Regions from separate parts of the Plantibacter sp. Mn2098 genome, predicted to be linked through region 1. Evidence: predicted binding sites of a transcription regulator. Region 1 holds the regulator's gene; each other region holds the start of a gene.

What was found. Region 1 encodes HrcA, which represses chaperone genes, less so after heat shock. Its sites were predicted from a motif close to TTNGCACTCGNNNNNNNCGAGTGCNAA; they were not measured.
Region 2: the regulator HrcA is predicted to act here: its motif matches at 3,112-3,138, upstream of groES (co-chaperone GroES).
Region 3: the regulator HrcA is predicted to act here: its motif matches at 1,911-1,937, upstream of groL (chaperonin GroEL).

Annotation. Positions count from the first base shown of each region.
Region 1 is NZ_JBMOUH010000009.1:122,865-128,445, reverse strand. Features, by position in the region: gene ACL9RL_RS14910 (16S rRNA (uracil(1498)-N(3))-methyltransferase) at 1-191, opposite strand, end outside; gene dnaJ (molecular chaperone DnaJ) at 193-1,311, opposite strand; gene hrcA (heat-inducible transcriptional repressor HrcA) at 1,396-2,418, opposite strand; gene ACL9RL_RS14895 (DUF4870 domain-containing protein) at 2,607-3,200, shown strand; gene hemW (radical SAM family heme chaperone HemW) at 3,207-4,433, opposite strand; gene ACL9RL_RS14885 (DUF1990 family protein) at 4,446-5,090, opposite strand; gene lepA (translation elongation factor 4) at 5,093-5,581, opposite strand, start outside.
Region 2 is NZ_JBMOUH010000005.1:311,324-316,904, reverse strand. Features, by position in the region: gene tsaD (tRNA (adenosine(37)-N6)-threonylcarbamoyltransferase complex transferase subunit TsaD) at 25-1,083, shown strand; gene ACL9RL_RS10220 (DUF4190 domain-containing protein) at 1,158-1,775, shown strand; gene ACL9RL_RS10215 (THUMP-like domain-containing protein) at 1,867-3,057, opposite strand; gene groES (co-chaperone GroES) at 3,214-3,510, shown strand; gene rarD (EamA family transporter RarD) at 3,606-4,664, shown strand; gene guaB (IMP dehydrogenase) at 4,820-5,581, shown strand, end outside.
Region 3 is NZ_JBMOUH010000005.1:95,408-100,988, reverse strand. Features, by position in the region: gene msrB (peptide-methionine (R)-S-oxide reductase MsrB) at 1-157, opposite strand, end outside; gene ACL9RL_RS09200 (DUF3263 domain-containing protein) at 347-667, shown strand; gene ACL9RL_RS09195 (LytR C-terminal domain-containing protein) at 692-1,273, shown strand; gene ACL9RL_RS09190 (cold-shock protein) at 1,554-1,757, shown strand; gene groL (chaperonin GroEL) at 1,975-3,594, shown strand; gene ACL9RL_RS09180 (hypothetical protein) at 3,938-4,915, shown strand; gene ACL9RL_RS09175 (ATP-binding protein) at 4,982-5,581, opposite strand, start outside.

The DNA.
Region 1 (5,581 bases):
TCGAGTTCGCCCGGCTCACTCTTTGTGACCGGACCGCTCGCGATGAGACCACGACCGTTCCCGATCGACGTCGACTCCCCGACGCGGAGCCGGCTCACCGAGACCGCGTGCTTCGCCTCGGGTCCGCGCAGCGAGATGGTCTCACCGACACCCGTCGATTCGAGGTCCTCGCGGAAGTACAGCGAGCTCACGTCAGCTCGCGCCGTGGAAGCGGTCGCGGATCTTCGCGAACAACCCCTGCTGGAACTGCGCCAGCGCCGGCGGACCCTGCTTGCGGCCGTTCGCGAACGTCTTGACGAGTTCACGTTCCTTGTGGTCCAGCTTCGTCGGCGTGATCACCTGGATGCCGATGCGGAGGTCGCCTCGGCTGTTGCCGCGCAGTCTCGTGACACCGCGGTCCTTGATCGTGATGACCTCGGAGCTCTGCACACCCGGCTTGAGTTCGAGGTCGACATCGCCGTCGAGCGCGTGCACGGTGACCTGGCGGCCGAGGATCGCGTCCGTCATCGGCACTTCGAGCGTCGCGAGCAGGTCGTCGCCGTCGCGGCTGAAGACGTCGTGGTGGCGCACCTTCATCTCGAGGTAGAGGTCGCCGTTCGGGCCGCCGGCCGGGCCGACCTCGCCGCTGCCGGGCATCTGCAGGCGCAGACCGGTGTCGACACCGGCCGGGATGTCGACGGAGACCGTACGACGGGCGCGGATGCGACCCTGCCCCTGGCAGGTGACGCACGGCGTGGCGATGATCGTGCCGTACCCGCGGCAGGTGCCGCAGGGCGAGGACGTCATCACGTTGCCGAGGAGCGAACGGACGGCGCGCTGGATGCTGCCGGTCCCGTGGCAGATGTCGCACGTCACGGGTGACGTGCCCGGCTGACAGCAGGACCCGTTGCACGTCGCGCAGAGCACGGCCGTGTCGACCTCGAGGTCGCGGTGGGTGCCGAAGATGACCTCGTCGAGGTCGAGGTCCACGCGCAGGAGCGCGTCCTCGCCACGGGCGCGACGCGACTTCGGTCCACGGTTGCCGCCTCCGCCGCCACCGAAGAAGGTGTCGAAGATGTCGCCGAAGCCACCGAATCCGGCGTCGCCGAAGCCACCGGCCTGCGGGCCGAGGTCGTACTGCTGGCGCTGTTTGGCGTCACTCAGGACGTCGTAGGCGTGCGTGACCTCCTTGAAGCGCTCCGACGCATCGGAGCCGGGGTTCACATCCGGGTGCAGTTCGCGGGCGAGCCTGCGGTAGGCCTTCTTGATCTCCTCGGGACTTGCGTCGCGTGCGACGCCGAGGACGGCGTAGTGGTCGGGCTGGTCAGCCACTGCGGGCCTTTCGTTCAGGGGACGTTCCGGCGCTCTCCCCGGAACGAGGTCGTGCACACCCCGCGAGAGCTCGGGGAAGTTCGATCACTCGGCGTCGAGTATGCGCGAGAGGTACCTAGCGACGGCGCGCACCGCCGCCATGTTGGTCGCGTAGTCCATTCTCGTCGGGCCGAGCACCCCCAGGCGCGCGATTTCGCCACCAGAGGAACGGTAGTTGCTCGCGACGACACTCGTCGTCTCCAGACCGAAGGACGCGTTCTCGCGGCCGATGCTGGCCGCGACGCCGTCCTGCTCAGCTTCCATCTCGCCGAAGAGGCGCAGGAGGACGACCTGCTGCTCGATGGCGTCGAGCACCGGGTAGATGCTGCCGGGGAAGTCGTCCTCTGTCCGTGCGAGGTTGGCGGCGCCGGCCATCACCAGACGGTCCTGACGTTCAGCGGAGACCTGCTCGCGCACGGCGTCGACGATGCGGCCGGCGATGTGGCGATCGGGCTCGGGGACCGCGTCCACCACCGCACCGAGCGCGTCGTGGGCTTCGAGGAGCGCACGCCCGGCGGCCGCCTCGTTCAGGCGCTCGCGAAGCTGGGCGATGAGCGCATCGTCGACGAACTGCTCCGTCTCGACCAGCCGCTGCTCGACCCGGCCGTTGTCCAGGATGATGACGGCGAGCACCCGGGTCGAGGTGACCCCGACGAGTTCGAGATGGCGGACGCGCGCGCGGGAGAACACGGGGTACTGGACGAGCGCGACCTGATTGGTCAGCTGCGAGAGCAGACGCACGGTGCGGTGCAGTACCTCGTCGAGGTCGCTCGACGCGCCGAGGAACGTCTCGATCGCGAGACGCTGCGGCGCACTCAGCGGGCGTCGATCCGCGAGATGGTCGACGAAGAGCCGGTACCCCTTGTCCGTCGGGACGCGCCCGGACGAGGTGTGCGGGGCGATGATGAGTTCCTCATCTTCGAGCTGCGCCATGTCGTTGCGGATGGTGGCCGCAGAGACGCCGAAGGCGTGGCGATCGACGATCGTCTTCGATCCGACGGGTTCGCGGGACGCCACGTAGTCCTGCACGATGACTCTCAGTACTTCGAGACCACGATCGGACACCATGTCGTCACCTCCCGTTAGCACCCACATGTTGCGAGTGCCAATCATATCGCGCCGTGTGACCGGGGAGGCTTGCGGTGGTCCTCCGGTGAGGAATAGCGTGTGCGGAAGGCGTACCTGAACGTCAGCTTTGAACCGTCACGCTACGCTCGCTGGACACACTGATTTTCCAACCGTGAAAGGTGCGAAACATGTCTGATCCGAACACGCAGCCGCCAGTCGACCCGAGTTCGGGTGGATCGGTTCCCCCGGTACCGCCCGCAGGCGGCAGCGGCCAGACGCCACCGCCGCCAGCCCAGACGCCTCCTCCAGGCGCGTACCCGCCGCCTCCTGCCGGCGGATACGCTCCGCCGCCGGCCGGCGGTTACGCTCCGCCGCCAGCTGGTGGATACCCGCCTCCCCCCGGTGCTCCGTACGCCTCGGCTCCAGGCTCCAACCAGCTGAGCCCGTCCGACGAGAAGCTCTGGGCGACGCTCATCCACGTCGGTGGCGCCGTGTTCGTCTTCACAAGCATCGCCGCGTGGCTGCCGTCGCTCATCGGCTACCTGGTCCTCAAGGACCGCGGCCCGTTCATCCGCTCGCACACGCAGGCGGCGCTGAACTTCCAGCTGACGATGATCATCGCGTTGATCGTCGGCTGGATCACGACGCTCATCTTCATCGGCTGGATCATCGTCCCCGCCGTGGCGATCGTGACCGTCGTGTTCAGCATCATCGCGGCCATCAAGGCCAACCGGGGCGAGCTCTACACCTACCCGCTCAGCATCCCGTTCATCAAGAACTAGCGCGAATCACTCGCCGACGAGTCGTCTGACGACGGCGTCGGCCATCAGCCGCCCTGTGCGGGTCAGCTCCAGCCGACCCTGCAGGGCGGCTTTCGCGTTGACCAGTTCGTCCGCGATGAGTCCGGCGACGGCCGTACGGGCCTCGGGTGCGAGCGTGCGCAGCGGGATGCCGTCCCTCGTCCTCGTGAGCAGCAGGATCCGCTCAATCTCCCGGGTGTCGTCGTCGAGCGTCTCACGGCCGGCGGCCGGAGACTCGCCGGCCGCCATGCGCTGCGCGTAGGCGGCCGGGTGCTTGACGTTCCACCAGCGCACGCCGCCGACGTGGCTGTGCGAGCCGGGGCCGACGCCCCACCAGTCCTCGCCCGTCCAGTAGGACAGGTTGTGCCTGGAGCGGTGGTCGTCGTCCTTGGCCCAGTTGCTCACCTCGTACCAGTCGTAGCCGGCGTCCGAGAGCATGCCGTCCGCCAGTTCGTACATGTCGGCCTGCAGGTCCTCATCCGGTGTCGCGACCTCGCCTGAGCGGATCTGGCGTGCGAGCTTCGTTCCAGCCTCGATGATGAGGGAGTACGCGGAGATGTGGTCGGGGTCACAGCTGATGGCCCGGTCGAGCGATGCCTTCCAGTCGTCGAGCGACTCCCCCGGCGTGCCGTAGATGAGGTCGAGGCTCACGTCGAGGCCGGCGTCCTTCGCCCACTGCACCACGAGCGGGATGCGCTCAGGATCGTGGGTGCGTTCGAGGGTCGCGAGGACGTGGGGCACCGCGGATTGCATGCCGAACGAAACGCGGGTGAATCCGGCCTCCGCCAGTCGGCCGAGGTACTCTGCGTCGACGGAGTCCGGGTTGGCCTCCGTCGTGACCTCGGCACCCGGTTCGAGGCCGAAGGCGTCGACGACACCGTTGAACATGCGCACGAGGTCGTCACTCGGCAACAGGGTCGGGGTCCCGCCGCCGAAGAAGACAGTCGACGCCGGTCTGGCCGGGACGCCGGAGCGGTCGAGGATCGACCGGCCGAAGTGCAACTCGCGGACGGCCTCGTCGGCGTAGTCCGACTGCTTCGCGCCGCGGAGTTCCGTGGCCGTGTAGGTGTTGAAGTCGCAGTAGCCGCAGCGGACCCGGCAGAACGGCACATGCAGGTACACGCCGAAATGGCGGTCACCAGCACCGACGGCCGCGAGCTCGGGAAGCAGACCGTCGGCCGGCGCCGGGTCGGCGATGGGCAGTGCTCCAGGCACGGGGTCGCCTACTCAGCCGACGCGCGACGGCAGCAGCGCGTGCAGGTAGGCGAAGTTCAGCTGCTTGCGGCGGCGCTTCGCGAGGGCGCCGACGAGCTTGTACTTCGTCGCCGTCGGGATGAAGAACGAGCGGACCGTGATCCACACGCTGTCGTCCTCGCGCTGTTCGATCGTGAACGCCTGCTCGCCGCTCTCCGGGTCGCCCTCCATCGTGCCGAGGGCGAGCGACACGTACGTCGGCTCCTCGACCACGTAGATGACCCGGTGCGGGCCGTTCACCGGCTCCCCGTTGGCGGTGCCGGACAGGGTGACCGTGGTGCCGGCCGTGATGAACGGCGTGCCGTCCTCTGCGAAGCGCTGCTCGGCGTGAGCCTCGATCGGCTCGACGGCCGTGCCGTCCGCGTCGAACGCGATGCCGCCGTACTGCACCCCCGTACCCGGGTGCACATCGGTGACCTCGATGCCGCACGCGCGCTGCAGACCCCAGGTCAGGAGCGCGGCGGACGCCAACGCGAACCGCTCATCGCCGCTGCCCAGACGGAACTCGTCCTGCGAGGGCGTGTACCCGTCCGGCGGGTACTGCATGAGGTCCCGCGCCTGGGTCGCACCGACCGCGGCGTAGTCGACCGCTTCGTCCTCGAACGATGCGCGGCGCATGACTACTTCTTCTCCTTGGACTCGACGTCCCCGGAGAGCGCAGCGATGAAGGCCTCCTGCGGGACCTCGACCTTGCCGACCATCTTCATACGCTTCTTGCCCTCCTTCTGCTTCTCCAGCAGCTTACGCTTGCGCGTGATGTCGCCGCCGTAGCACTTGGCGAGGACGTCCTTGCGCATCGCGCGCACCGACTCGCGGGCGATGATCCTGGCGCCGATGGCGGCCTGGATCGGCACCTCGAACTGCTGGCGAGGGATGAGCTTCTTCAGCCGCTCGGTCATCAGCACGCCGTACGCGTACGCCTTGTCGCGGTGCACGATGGCGCTGAACGCGTCGACCTGTTCGCCCTGCAGCAGGATGTCGACCTTCACGAGGTCGGCCGCTTGGGAACCCGAGGGCTCGTAGTCGAGCGAGGCGTAGCCCTGCGTGCGGCTCTTGAGGTGGTCGAAGAAGTCGAACACGATCTCGCCGAGCGGCATCGTGTACCGCAG
Region 2 (5,581 bases), on a different contig from region 1:
CGCCGAGACCACGGAGAACCAGTCATGAACCGCGACGAACCGCTCGTCCTCGGGATCGAGACGAGCTGCGACGAGACCGGCATCGGCATCGTCCGCGGACGCACCCTGCTGTCCAACACGATCGCGTCGAGCATGGACGAGCACGCCAGATACGGCGGCGTCGTCCCCGAGGTCGCTGCGCGCGCACACCTCGAAGCCCTCGAACCGACGATCGCCGCGGCGCTCGCCGAAGCCGGCGTGACCCTGCAGGAACTGGACGCCGTCGCCGTGACGAGCGGGCCGGGGTTGTCCGGTGCGCTGATGGTCGGCGTCGGGGCTGCCAAGGCGCTCGCGGTGTCGCTCGGGAAGCCGCTCTACGCCGTCAACCACCTCGTCGGCCACGTTGGCGCGGACATCCTCGACACCGCGGACGGGCCGTTCGAATATCCGACCATCGCCCTGCTGGTCTCGGGCGGGCACACCTCACTCCTCCTCGTGCGGGACCTCGTCTCCGACGTCGAACTGCTCGGCGAGACGATCGACGATGCGGCCGGCGAGGCCTTCGACAAGGTCGCACGTGTCCTCGGGCTGCCGTACCCCGGCGGTCCGCAGATCGACCGTGCCGCAGCCTCCGGCGACCCCAAGGCGATCCGGTTCCCGCGCGGCCTGAGCCTGCCGAAGGACATGGCGGCGCATCGCTACGACTTCTCGTTCTCCGGGCTGAAGACCGCCGTCGCCAGATGGGTCGAAGCACGGGAGGACGCCGGTGAGGTCGTCCCGACCGCCGACGTCGCCGCGAGCTTCCGGGAGGCGGTCGTCGACGTGCTCGTGACCAAGGCGATCGCCGCCTGCACCGACCTCGGCGTTCCCCGCCTGCTCCTCGGCGGCGGCGTCATCGCGAACGCCCGTCTCCGCGAGGTCGCAGCCGAGCGCACCGCGGCGGCCGGCATCGCGCTCCGCATCCCGCCGCTGCAACTCTGCACCGACAACGGGGCGATGATCGCGGCGCTCGCGTCCCAGCTCATCACGGCCGGGAACGAGCCGTCGTCGCTCGACTTCGGGGCGGATTCGACGCTGCCGGTGACGGAGATCCAGGTCCGCTGATCACGAACGCATAGGATGGCGGCGTGCGGCATCGGTGCGACATCGCCCGGCTGCGTGCGAGCAGAGGAGACTCCATGACCGATCAGACGATCCCTCCCGTCGAGCCAGGGCGGCAGTCGGAGCCTGTGCAGCAGCCTGTCGTGCAGCCTGTGCAGCAGCCTGTCGTGCCTCCTGTGCTGCCGCCAGTGCAGCAGCCGGTGGCGCCTCCCGCGCAGCAGCAGCCGTACCCGCCGCTCTACCCGCCGACGGGACAGGTGCCGCAGGCGCAGCCGGGGCTCTACCAGCAGCCGGCCCAGCCGTCGCACGGACAGCCGCAGGCGCAGTACCAGCAGCAGCCCACCTTCCTGCAGACGGTGCCGACCGCGATCTATCAGGCGCCGAGCACCGGCGGATACCCCGCGTACCAGGGCGAGTACCACGGGCCGGGCGCCCGCCAGCTGCCGCAGACGTCGACTCGCGCCGTCTGGGCCCTCGTCACGGGGATCATCGGTCTCGTCATCTCGATCTTCGTCGGATGGGGATTCCCGTTCTCGATCGCCGCGATCGTGCTCGGCTTCCTCAGCCGGCAGCGTGAGACCACCCGTCGCGGATTCGCGCTCACCGGCATCGTCACGGGCTTCGTCGGTCTGGTGCTGTCCGCCGGGTGGTTGACCTACAGCATCGTGACGATCATCGGGTATCTGCGTTCCTGACGGGTTGCGCGCGCGCACCTGTTCGTGAGCGCGGTGCGCGTACAGCCCGCGCTCGCGGTGGAGACCCGCGCTCACGCCTACGCGGGCCTGGCTAGGCGACGCGCTCGACGAGGAGCGCGGTGTGCTTGCCGTCGACGCGCGTCAGGATGACGGTCGCCTGACGGTCGCCCTTGAGCGAGAGCCTGCGTCGCAGCGCTGCCGGATCGACGTCGACGCCGCGCTTCTTGATCTCCAGGACGCCGATGCCACGCTCCTTCATCGCGCGCTTGAGCGTCTTCTCGTCCATCGGGAGCCGTTCGAGGACCCGGAACGCCGTCGCGAACGGAGACGCGACCGCTGCGTCGCCGGTCAGATACGCGATGCCGGCCCCCAGCATCCTGGCGCCCAGCTGTTCGGCGAGCATGCCGATGAGACGGGCACGGATGACCGACCCGTCCGGTTCGAAGACGTACTCGCCGAGCGGACGCACGGCGGCATCGTCCACATCGGCCTCTGCGTGGAGCTCGTGATGGCCGTCGTCGTCGATGAGCAGCGCGGACCGCTTGATCCCCGGGCGTGCGAGCGCACCGAACCACAGGCCCATCTCGACGAGCGCGCCATCGACAGACACCCACTGCGCCTCGGCTTCGGCGGGGATGAGGCTCCGGTCGAAGCCCGGCCCGAACTTCACGCCCGTCGGCAGGCGCCCGGCAGCGTCCCACACCGTGTCGAGCGATGGCGTGTAGTCTGCGGCATCGGTCAGCCGGCTCGTATTGCCGTGGCCGGCCGTGCGCCTGGCCGGATCGAAGTAGACCCCGTCGAATGCTCCGAGATCGATGCCTTCCGCGGGCTCATTGCGCACGCTCGCGTTCGGGAAGGGGGCGAGGTTGTAGCTCGCGATGGCGGCCGTGACCTCGTCGATGTCGACAGCGGTGACGTCGAGATCGATCGCGGCCATGGCCATCGCGTCTGCACCGATGCCGCAGCCGAGGTCGGCGACGCGACGGACGTCGGCCTGCGCGAAGCGACCGGCGTGCAGCGCGGCGACCGGGAGTCGCGTCGCCTGCTCAAGGCCGGCCTCCGTGAAGAGCATGCGCTCGGCGAACGGCCCGAACTTCGCGGTGGCCTTCGCCCGGAGACGCGACTGCGTCAGCACGGCCGCGACGAGTGCGGGGGAGTGCCCGTCCGCGCGGAGCCTGCCGACGAGTCGCACGGCTTCGTCCTTGGACGGGTACGGTGGGAGGGAATCGAGCAGTCGGAGGCCGTCAGCGGTCAGGAGTTCGACGAGTTCGCTGCGTTCCACGTCAGCGCTTCCCTGCGATGGCACTGTGCATCCGGCAACGGTATCAGTCGCAGGTTGGCACTCGCGTTGCGTGAGTGCCAGAACATCCCTAGACTGGAATTAGCGCTCTCACAATGAGAGTGCTAACACGTCTTCGTCTTAAGAAAGAGGTCAACCGTGTCGGTCTCCATCAAGCCGCTCGAGGATCGCATCGTCATCAAGCAGGTCGAGGCAGAGCAGACCACCGCGTCCGGTCTGGTCATCCCTGACACCGCCAAGGAGAAGCCCCAGGAGGGCGAGGTCGTGGCAGTGGGCCCCGGTCGCATCGACGACAACGGCAACCGCGTCCCCCTCGACGTCGCCGTCGGCGACAAGGTGATCTACTCCAAGTACGGTGGCACCGAGGTCAAGTACGCCGGTGAGGACTTCCTGGTCCTGTCCGCTCGCGACGTCCTCGCAGTCGTCGTCCGCTAGGACACCAGCAACTTCGCAACACCACAGCCCGGATGGCGGAAACCATCCGGGCTGTGTCTGTTAACCGAGCGACCGTGCTGTTTCCGCCACGTACGATGAGAACAATGCAGACACCATCCGATCCCGCCGCAACAACGACTCCGAGCGAAGTAGGTTCGGGTGCTGGGACGGCCGGTGGTGCCGGCGCTGGAGGTGGCGTGGCCTCTGGAGCTGGTGGGTCGGGTTCCGGTGCAAAGCGGCCCGCGCACAGCCGAAGCGGCCTGGTGTACGCGTTCGCCGCCTACGGGCTGTGGGGCTTCCTCCCGCTGTACTTCATCGCCCTCGCTCCGGCCGGCGCACTCGAGGTCGTTGCATGGCGCGTGCTGTTCTCCCTCGTCTTCTGCGTCGTCCTGATCACGGCGACCCGCACCTGGCGGAAGCTCATCGCCCTGCTCCGGCAGCCGCGGATCATGTTCACGATGGGCGCGGCCGGCGCGCTCATCTATGTGAACTGGCTCACCTACGTCTTCGCGACGCTCACCGGGCACGTCGTGGAGGCGTCGCTCGGCTACTTCATCAACCCGATCGTGACCGTCTTCCTCGGCGTCTTCTTCCTGCGGGAACGGTTGCGACCGGCGCAGTGGGTCGCCGTGGGCGTGAGTCTGCTCGCCGTGCTCGTCCTCGCGATCGGCTACGGGAGCCTGCCGTGGATCGCGCTCGTGCTCGCATTCTCGTTCGGGTTCTACGGCTACATCAAGAAACTCGTCGGCGGTTCGGTCGATGCCGTGTCCGGGTTGACGATCGAGACCGTGTGGCTCACCCCCGTCGCGATCGTGCAGCTCATCGTCGTCAGTGTGATGGGCGGGCTGACCTTCGGCACGGTGAGCGTGTGGCACACCCTCCTGCTCGTGAGCGCCGGGGTCATCACGGCCGTCCCGCTGCTCTTCTTCGCCTCTGCGGCGCGTCGCCTTCCGCTCACCTGGATGGGATTCGTGCAGTACTGCGCACCCGTGCTGCAGTTCATCGTCGGGGTCGCGATCCTCCACGAACCGATGCCGCCGGAGCGTTGGCTCGGGTTCGGCCTCGTCTGGGTCGCGCTCGCCGTCCTCACGGTCGACCTGCTGCTGTCCGGTCGGCGTGCGCGACGCGCCGAGCCCGTCGCGCGGACGGCATGACGGCATGCTCGTCCGGATGTCCGTTGCATGATTCCCAGGAACGTGGGAATAGCGGCGCGTAACACTCGGTTACCATGGAGATATCGCCGGAACGGTCCGCCCTTCCGGTGTTTTTTGACATCCCGATGCGGATGACGTGCTGATGAAAGGGAAAGATGGACCAGCCTGATCCGTTCGGTTTTGTAGGACTCACGTATGACGACGTCCTGCTGTTGCCCGGGCACACCGACGTCATCCCCAGCGAAGCGGACACGTCGTCGCGGTTGACCAGGCGGATCTCCGTCGCCACCCCGCTCCTCTCGAGCGCCATGGACACGGTGACCGAAGCGCGCATGGCCATCGCCATGGCTCGTGAGGGCGGCCTCGGCGTGCTGCACCGCAACCTCTCCATCGCGGACCAGGCCGACCAGGTCGACCGGGTGAAGCGCAGCGAGTCCGGCATGATCACGAACCCCGTCACCACAACGCCCGACGCCACCGTGGCAGAGGTGGACGAGCTCTGCGGCCAGTTCCGCATCTCCGGTCTGCCCGTCGTCAACGGCGAGGGCATCCTCGTCGGCATCGTCACGAACCGCGACATGCGCTTCGTCTCGCCGTTCGAGAAGGCGACCACGAAGGTCAGCGAAGTCATGACCAGCACCGGTCTCATCACGGCACCGGTCGGCACCGACCGCAACACGGTCATGGCGCTCCTCGCGAAGCACCGCATCGAGAAGCTGCCGCTCGTCGACGAGGCCGGCAAGCTCAAGGGCCTCATCACGGTCAAGGACTTCGAGAAGAGCGAGAAGTACCCGCTCGCCACGAAGGACGACGACGGCCGCCTGCGCGTCGGTGCAGCCATCGGCTTCTTCGGCGACGCGTGGAGCCGTGCAGGGTCGCTCCTCGACGCCGGTGTCGACGTCCTCGTCGTCGACACG
Region 3 (5,581 bases), on a different contig from region 1:
CATTGCAAGCGGCGCAGGTGTAGAGGCCCGCGCGGCCCTCATCGAGGAGCTCACCCGTCCACGGCCGTTCGGTGGCTGCTTCTCGGAGCACCGCGTACTGCTCGGCTCCGAGCTCTTCTCGCCACTGGTCTTCGGACTTCGAAACTTCGTACGTCATGCTGCTCCATCCATCCTTGTCATCCTACGCGCGAGCACGCGGCTCGGCTCATTCTGTAACGCAGGAGGGGCTGTGAACCTTCCCGACGACACCGGTGAACATCATGCCCCACCGGTCTCGATGCCTGCTGCCGCTGCACCGACAAATAGGATGGGGTGTCAGCAAACCGGGAGCCGGGAGGAGGATCCGATGCACGCAGCGTCGAATGAGCACGCCGACAGCGGATCCGAGCGCTCGGACGGCCCCGGTGGCGACGCTTCGGGTTTGAGCGAGCGCGACGCCGCGATCCTCGAGTTCGAGTCGCACTGGATGCGGCACGTCGGCGCGAAAGAAGCCGCCATCCGGGAGCGGTTCCAACTGTCTCCCGCACGCTACTACCAACTGCTCGGGGCGCTCATCGACTCACCGGTCGCGCTCGCCCACAACCCCATGCTGATCAAGCGATTGCAGCGCACACGAGACGCTCGCCTGTCGGCGCGCGGCAGCTCGGCCCCCGGCCGGGGCGTGTGACGCCAGACCCACGGAGACCACGACATGGCACAGTCCTTCCCACCCGATCGTTTCGATGACGTGACCGACCTGAAACGGGTCGGCGCGCATCGTGCGCCGGCACCCAAGGGACGCGGCTGGATCGCGTTCCTCTGGGCGGTCATCGCAACGCTCGTGCTGGTCGGCATTGGCACGTGGGCGCTCTTCTCCCTCAACTCCAGCGTCGACTTCTTCCAGGGGCCGTCGAAATCGCCGAGCTCATCGGCCAGCGAGACGCCGTCCGCGACGCCGGAGCCGGTCGCCCCCGTCGTCGATCCGGAGGCGAACATCCTCGTCCTGAACGGGACCCCGACCTCCGGTCTGGCGAGCGAGGCGTCCACGAAGCTCGCCGGAGCGGGATTCACCCAGTCCATCTCCACGAGCGATGCGAGCACCGACACGGTCGAGAAGAGCGGCATCTACTACCAGGACCCCTCGCAGGAGGGTGCGGCGCGGGCCATCTCCAACGCGCTCGGCGGCATCCCGATCGAAGTCAGCCAGCAGTACGCCATCCCCACCGAGGAAGGCGACACCCCCATGCTGCGGATCGTCGTGGTGCTCGGGGCCGACTACCAGCCGGCCGGCTGAGCCCAGCGATCGTCCCCGGCGCGTCCGCTTCCGAAACCGAGCGGTCCGTCACCGAGTGTTTCGGCTGTGTTTCACGCGTGTTGAGTTGACGTAATACTCCGAAGAATTTCTCGAAAACCGCGTGATTTCGCGGGGTGTCCGCCGCTAGTATCTGGAATTGGCCGCTCGTCCCGGTTCTGGGTCGACCCGTCGATCCGGAGCAGGCGATCACCGCAGTCCGCGGTGGGCCCGGTCCCGGCATCAGCCGGCGCCGCTTGCACGCAGCTATAGGAGTAAGAACATGGCGAACGGAACCGTCAAGTGGTTCAACGCTGAAAAGGGCTTCGGCTTCATCACGGTGGATGGAGGTGGCCAGGACGTCTTCGTGCACTACTCCGCGATCGACATGAACGGCTACAAGTCTCTCGAAGAAGGTCAGGCCGTTGTGTTCGACGTCGGCACCGGGGCGAAGGGGCCCCAGGCGGAGAGCGTCCGTCCGGCGTAAGACACAGAACGCATCGGGACCCGATCCCGTCGTCGCCGCCCACTGCGCAGTGGGCGGCGACGTTGCGTTTCACCCGGCCGAGTCCGTTCCCGGGAGTTCGCTCCGGGCGTCCCGTCTCACTTGCACTCCCACACCCTGAGTGCCAGAATCGTCTTAGCACTCGATCTCTCTGAGTGCTAACAACGTTCATGACGTCCGGGAGGGACGAAAAACACACATGGCTAAGATCATTGCTTTCGACGAGGAGGCCCGTCGGGGTCTCGAGCGTGGACTCAACATTCTTGCTGACACGGTCAAGGTCACCCTTGGACCGCGCGGTCGCAACGTTGTCCTCGAGAAGAAGTGGGGCGCCCCCACGATCACCAACGACGGCGTTTCCATCGCCAAGGAGATCGAACTCGACGACCCGTACGAGAAGATCGGCGCTGAGCTGGTCAAGGAGGTCGCCAAGAAGACCGACGACGTCGCTGGCGACGGCACCACCACCGCCACCGTCCTCGCTCAGGCGCTCGTCCGCGAAGGCCTGCGCAACGTCGCAGCCGGCGCAGACCCCATCAGCCTGAAGCGTGGCATCGAGAAGGCAGTCGCAGCAGTGACCGTCGAGCTCATCGCCAACGCCAAGGAGGTGGAGACCAAGGAGGAGATCGCAGCGACCGCTTCCATCTCCGCCGGCGACACCACCATCGGCGAGATCATCGCCGAGGCGATCGACAAGGTCGGCAAGGAAGGCGTCGTCACCGTCGAGGAGTCGAACACGTTCGGCACCGAGCTGGAGCTGACCGAGGGCATGCGCTTCGACAAGGGCTACCTGTCGCAGTACTTCGTCACGGACCCCGACCGCCAGGAAGCAGTCTTCGAGGACCCCTACATCCTCATCGCCAACCAGAAGATCTCCGCGATCAAGGACCTGCTCCCGATCGTCGACCAGGTCATCCAGTCCGGCAAGCAGCTCCTCATCATCGCTGAGGACGTCGACGGCGAAGCACTCGCAACCCTCGTCGTCAACAAGATCCGTGGCATCTTCAAGTCCGTCGCCGTCAAGGCTCCTGGCTTCGGCGACCGCCGCAAGGCTCAGCTGCAGGACATCGCCATCCTCACGGGTGGTCAGGTCATCTCCGAGGAGGTCGGCCTCAAGCTCGAGACCGTCACCCTCGACCTGCTCGGTCGTGCACGCAAGGTCGTCATCACCAAGGACGAGACCACCATCGTCGAGGGTGCTGGCGACGCCGAGGCGATCGCCGGTCGTGTTTCGCAGATCCGCAAGGAGATCGAGAACACCGACAGCGACTACGACCGTGAGAAGCTCCAGGAACGTCTCGCCAAGCTCGCCGGTGGTGTCGCAGTCATCAAGGCCGGCGCCGCTACGGAGGTCGAGCTCAAGGAGCGCAAGCACCGCATCGAGGACGCTGTCCGCAACGCGAAGGCTGCTGTCGAAGAGGGCATCGTCGCCGGTGGTGGCGTTGCGCTCATCCAGGCAGGCAAGACCGCGTTCGAGAAGCTCGAGCTCACGGGCGACGAGGCAACCGGCGCGAACATCGTCAAGGTCGCCATCGACGCACCGCTCAAGCAGATCGCTCTGAACGCAGGCCTCGAGCCCGGCGTGGTTGCAGACAAGGTCCGCAACCTGCCCGTCGGACACGGCCTCAACGCCGCGACCGGCGAGTACGTCGACATGCTCGCTGCCGGCATCAACGACCCGGTGAAGGTCACCCGCTCCGCGCTGCTCAACGCAGCGTCGATCGCTGGTCTGTTCCTCACCACCGAGGCCGTCGTCGCCGACAAGCCGGAGAAGAACGCGGCTCCGGCCGGCGACCCCACCGGTGGCATGGACTTCTAGTCCGCACAGTTCAACACGCAACGGGCGTCTCCCTTCGGGGAGGCGCCCGTTCGCTGTTTGGAATGGAGCACTTTCGGCGTGTTCGGCGTCAGCACGGGCCGCTCTTCAATATTGTCGGCCGATCGACTCATAATTGTTGCGCTGCTTCGACTGTCCCACGATCTGTCGTCCCTAGGATTGCGACATGAGACCTCTGGGGGCGGCCATACTGGTCTGCGCAGCATTCTTGACCGGCTGCGCGCACACAACAACTCCGGCACCATCGACACCTGCAGCGGAGGCGTCGTCGTCGCCGACGCCGGTCCTGCCGACGCGTCCAACGTCAACGACCGGCCTCCGATGTGTGGATTTGATCCCACTTTCCACAGTCACCGCAACGCTGGGGGTGCAGGTGGATCCCGAACCCATCCAGGCGGACGCTCAATTTCGTGACGCCCGATTCATCGCAACAGACTCCGTCGGCGGGCTGGCCTGTTTGTGGGGCACGGGTCGATTGAACGCTGCAGCGCTGGCATCACGAGTGTACGTTGCGGTGGTGCCTGACGCCGCAGCGGACTGGGAACGTTATGCCCCCGTCGTACAAACTGATTCCAGCGGATCAAGCAATACGGAGATCGTGTGTGATCCGCTCGGCTCCGGCGCCGCACAGTCACACGCCTGCACGGCCACGATGCTGGTCGGCGCTGCATGGGTGGAGACGAGGCTCTCTGGCGTGGGCACTGGCGAAGGCCTGACTGGACAACAAGCTGAATGCCGTGTGGACGAGCTCCTGGCGGCGCTAGCGGCATCGTTGACGCCGGTCGCTGCAAGTCCCCGTGAGATATGGACAGGGGTGGCGGGAACGCAAGCCCTACCTGCGGCCTGTGACGAGATGGTGTCATCCGATGCCGCAACGGACGTCCTCGATCTCGGCACCGAGATTAGTGTGACGGATGATCAGGATCGATGGTACCTGCTTGAATCGAGTGCCGCGGCAGCCGCTGGCACCCTGCGCTGTTCTTTTATGTTGGCTCAGACGGAAAACGGTGTGTCGGCCGGTACTCTCATCGCGGCGAGGGGTGGAGCCTGGGGATATGACCTCGTACGTCGCTATGTCGCTGCCGAAGGCCCACTCGAAACGGTGTCGATCGACGGAATCCCACGAGAGAACGCATTCATCGTGTGTTCTGAAGACGACTCGTGCGAGGTGAACCTGTCCGTGCGCGGCAACTGGATCCAGCTCACCGTCTGGCAGACAGACGAGCATCCTCTCACCGCGGCCGACATGCGTGACCGTTCGATTGCATTGGCGGCGACCGTGGTCGGCAACCTGCGAGCGTGAACCTCCCGCTCCACCGGTCGGTCCGTGCGAGCACGCATGAATCCGGTCGAGCCGCGCTGAGCGCGCTCAGGACTCGACGGCTGGGGGCTGCTGCGCTTCAGCGACGGGTCGTGCTGACGGAGCGAGCGGCAGCACCACACGGAACGTCGCGCCTCCACCCGGCGTCTCGGTGACCTCGACGCGGCCGCCGTGGGCCGCGACGATCGACGACACGATGGCGAGACCCAATCCGCTGCCGCCGGTCTCGCGCGTGCGCGAACTGTCTGCTCGCCAGAAGCGCTGGAAGATCTTCTCGCGGATCTGCGGAGGGATGCCCTCACCGTGGTCGATGACGGAGATCGTCGCCGTTCCGGCGCGCTGATCCGCCCCGACACCGAGCTCGATCGGGCTTCCGGCCGGTGTGAACCGCAGGGCGTTGCCGATGAGGTTCGTGACGACCTGCCTGACCTTGTTCTCCTCGCCGAGCACGACAGGGGGCACCGGGAGCGACAGCGGTGCGGTTGGGGTGGACCCGTCCGGACCTGCCGGTTCGGAACTGGACGGCCTCGAACGCTTGCGGAACCTGGCGAAGGCCGCGCCGGCGAAACTGATCGGAGCGGTCTGCGCCATCGTGGGGTCCTGCGTGGGTACCGGCTCGGCCGGGGCCGCGATGGCGTCAGGTGCTCC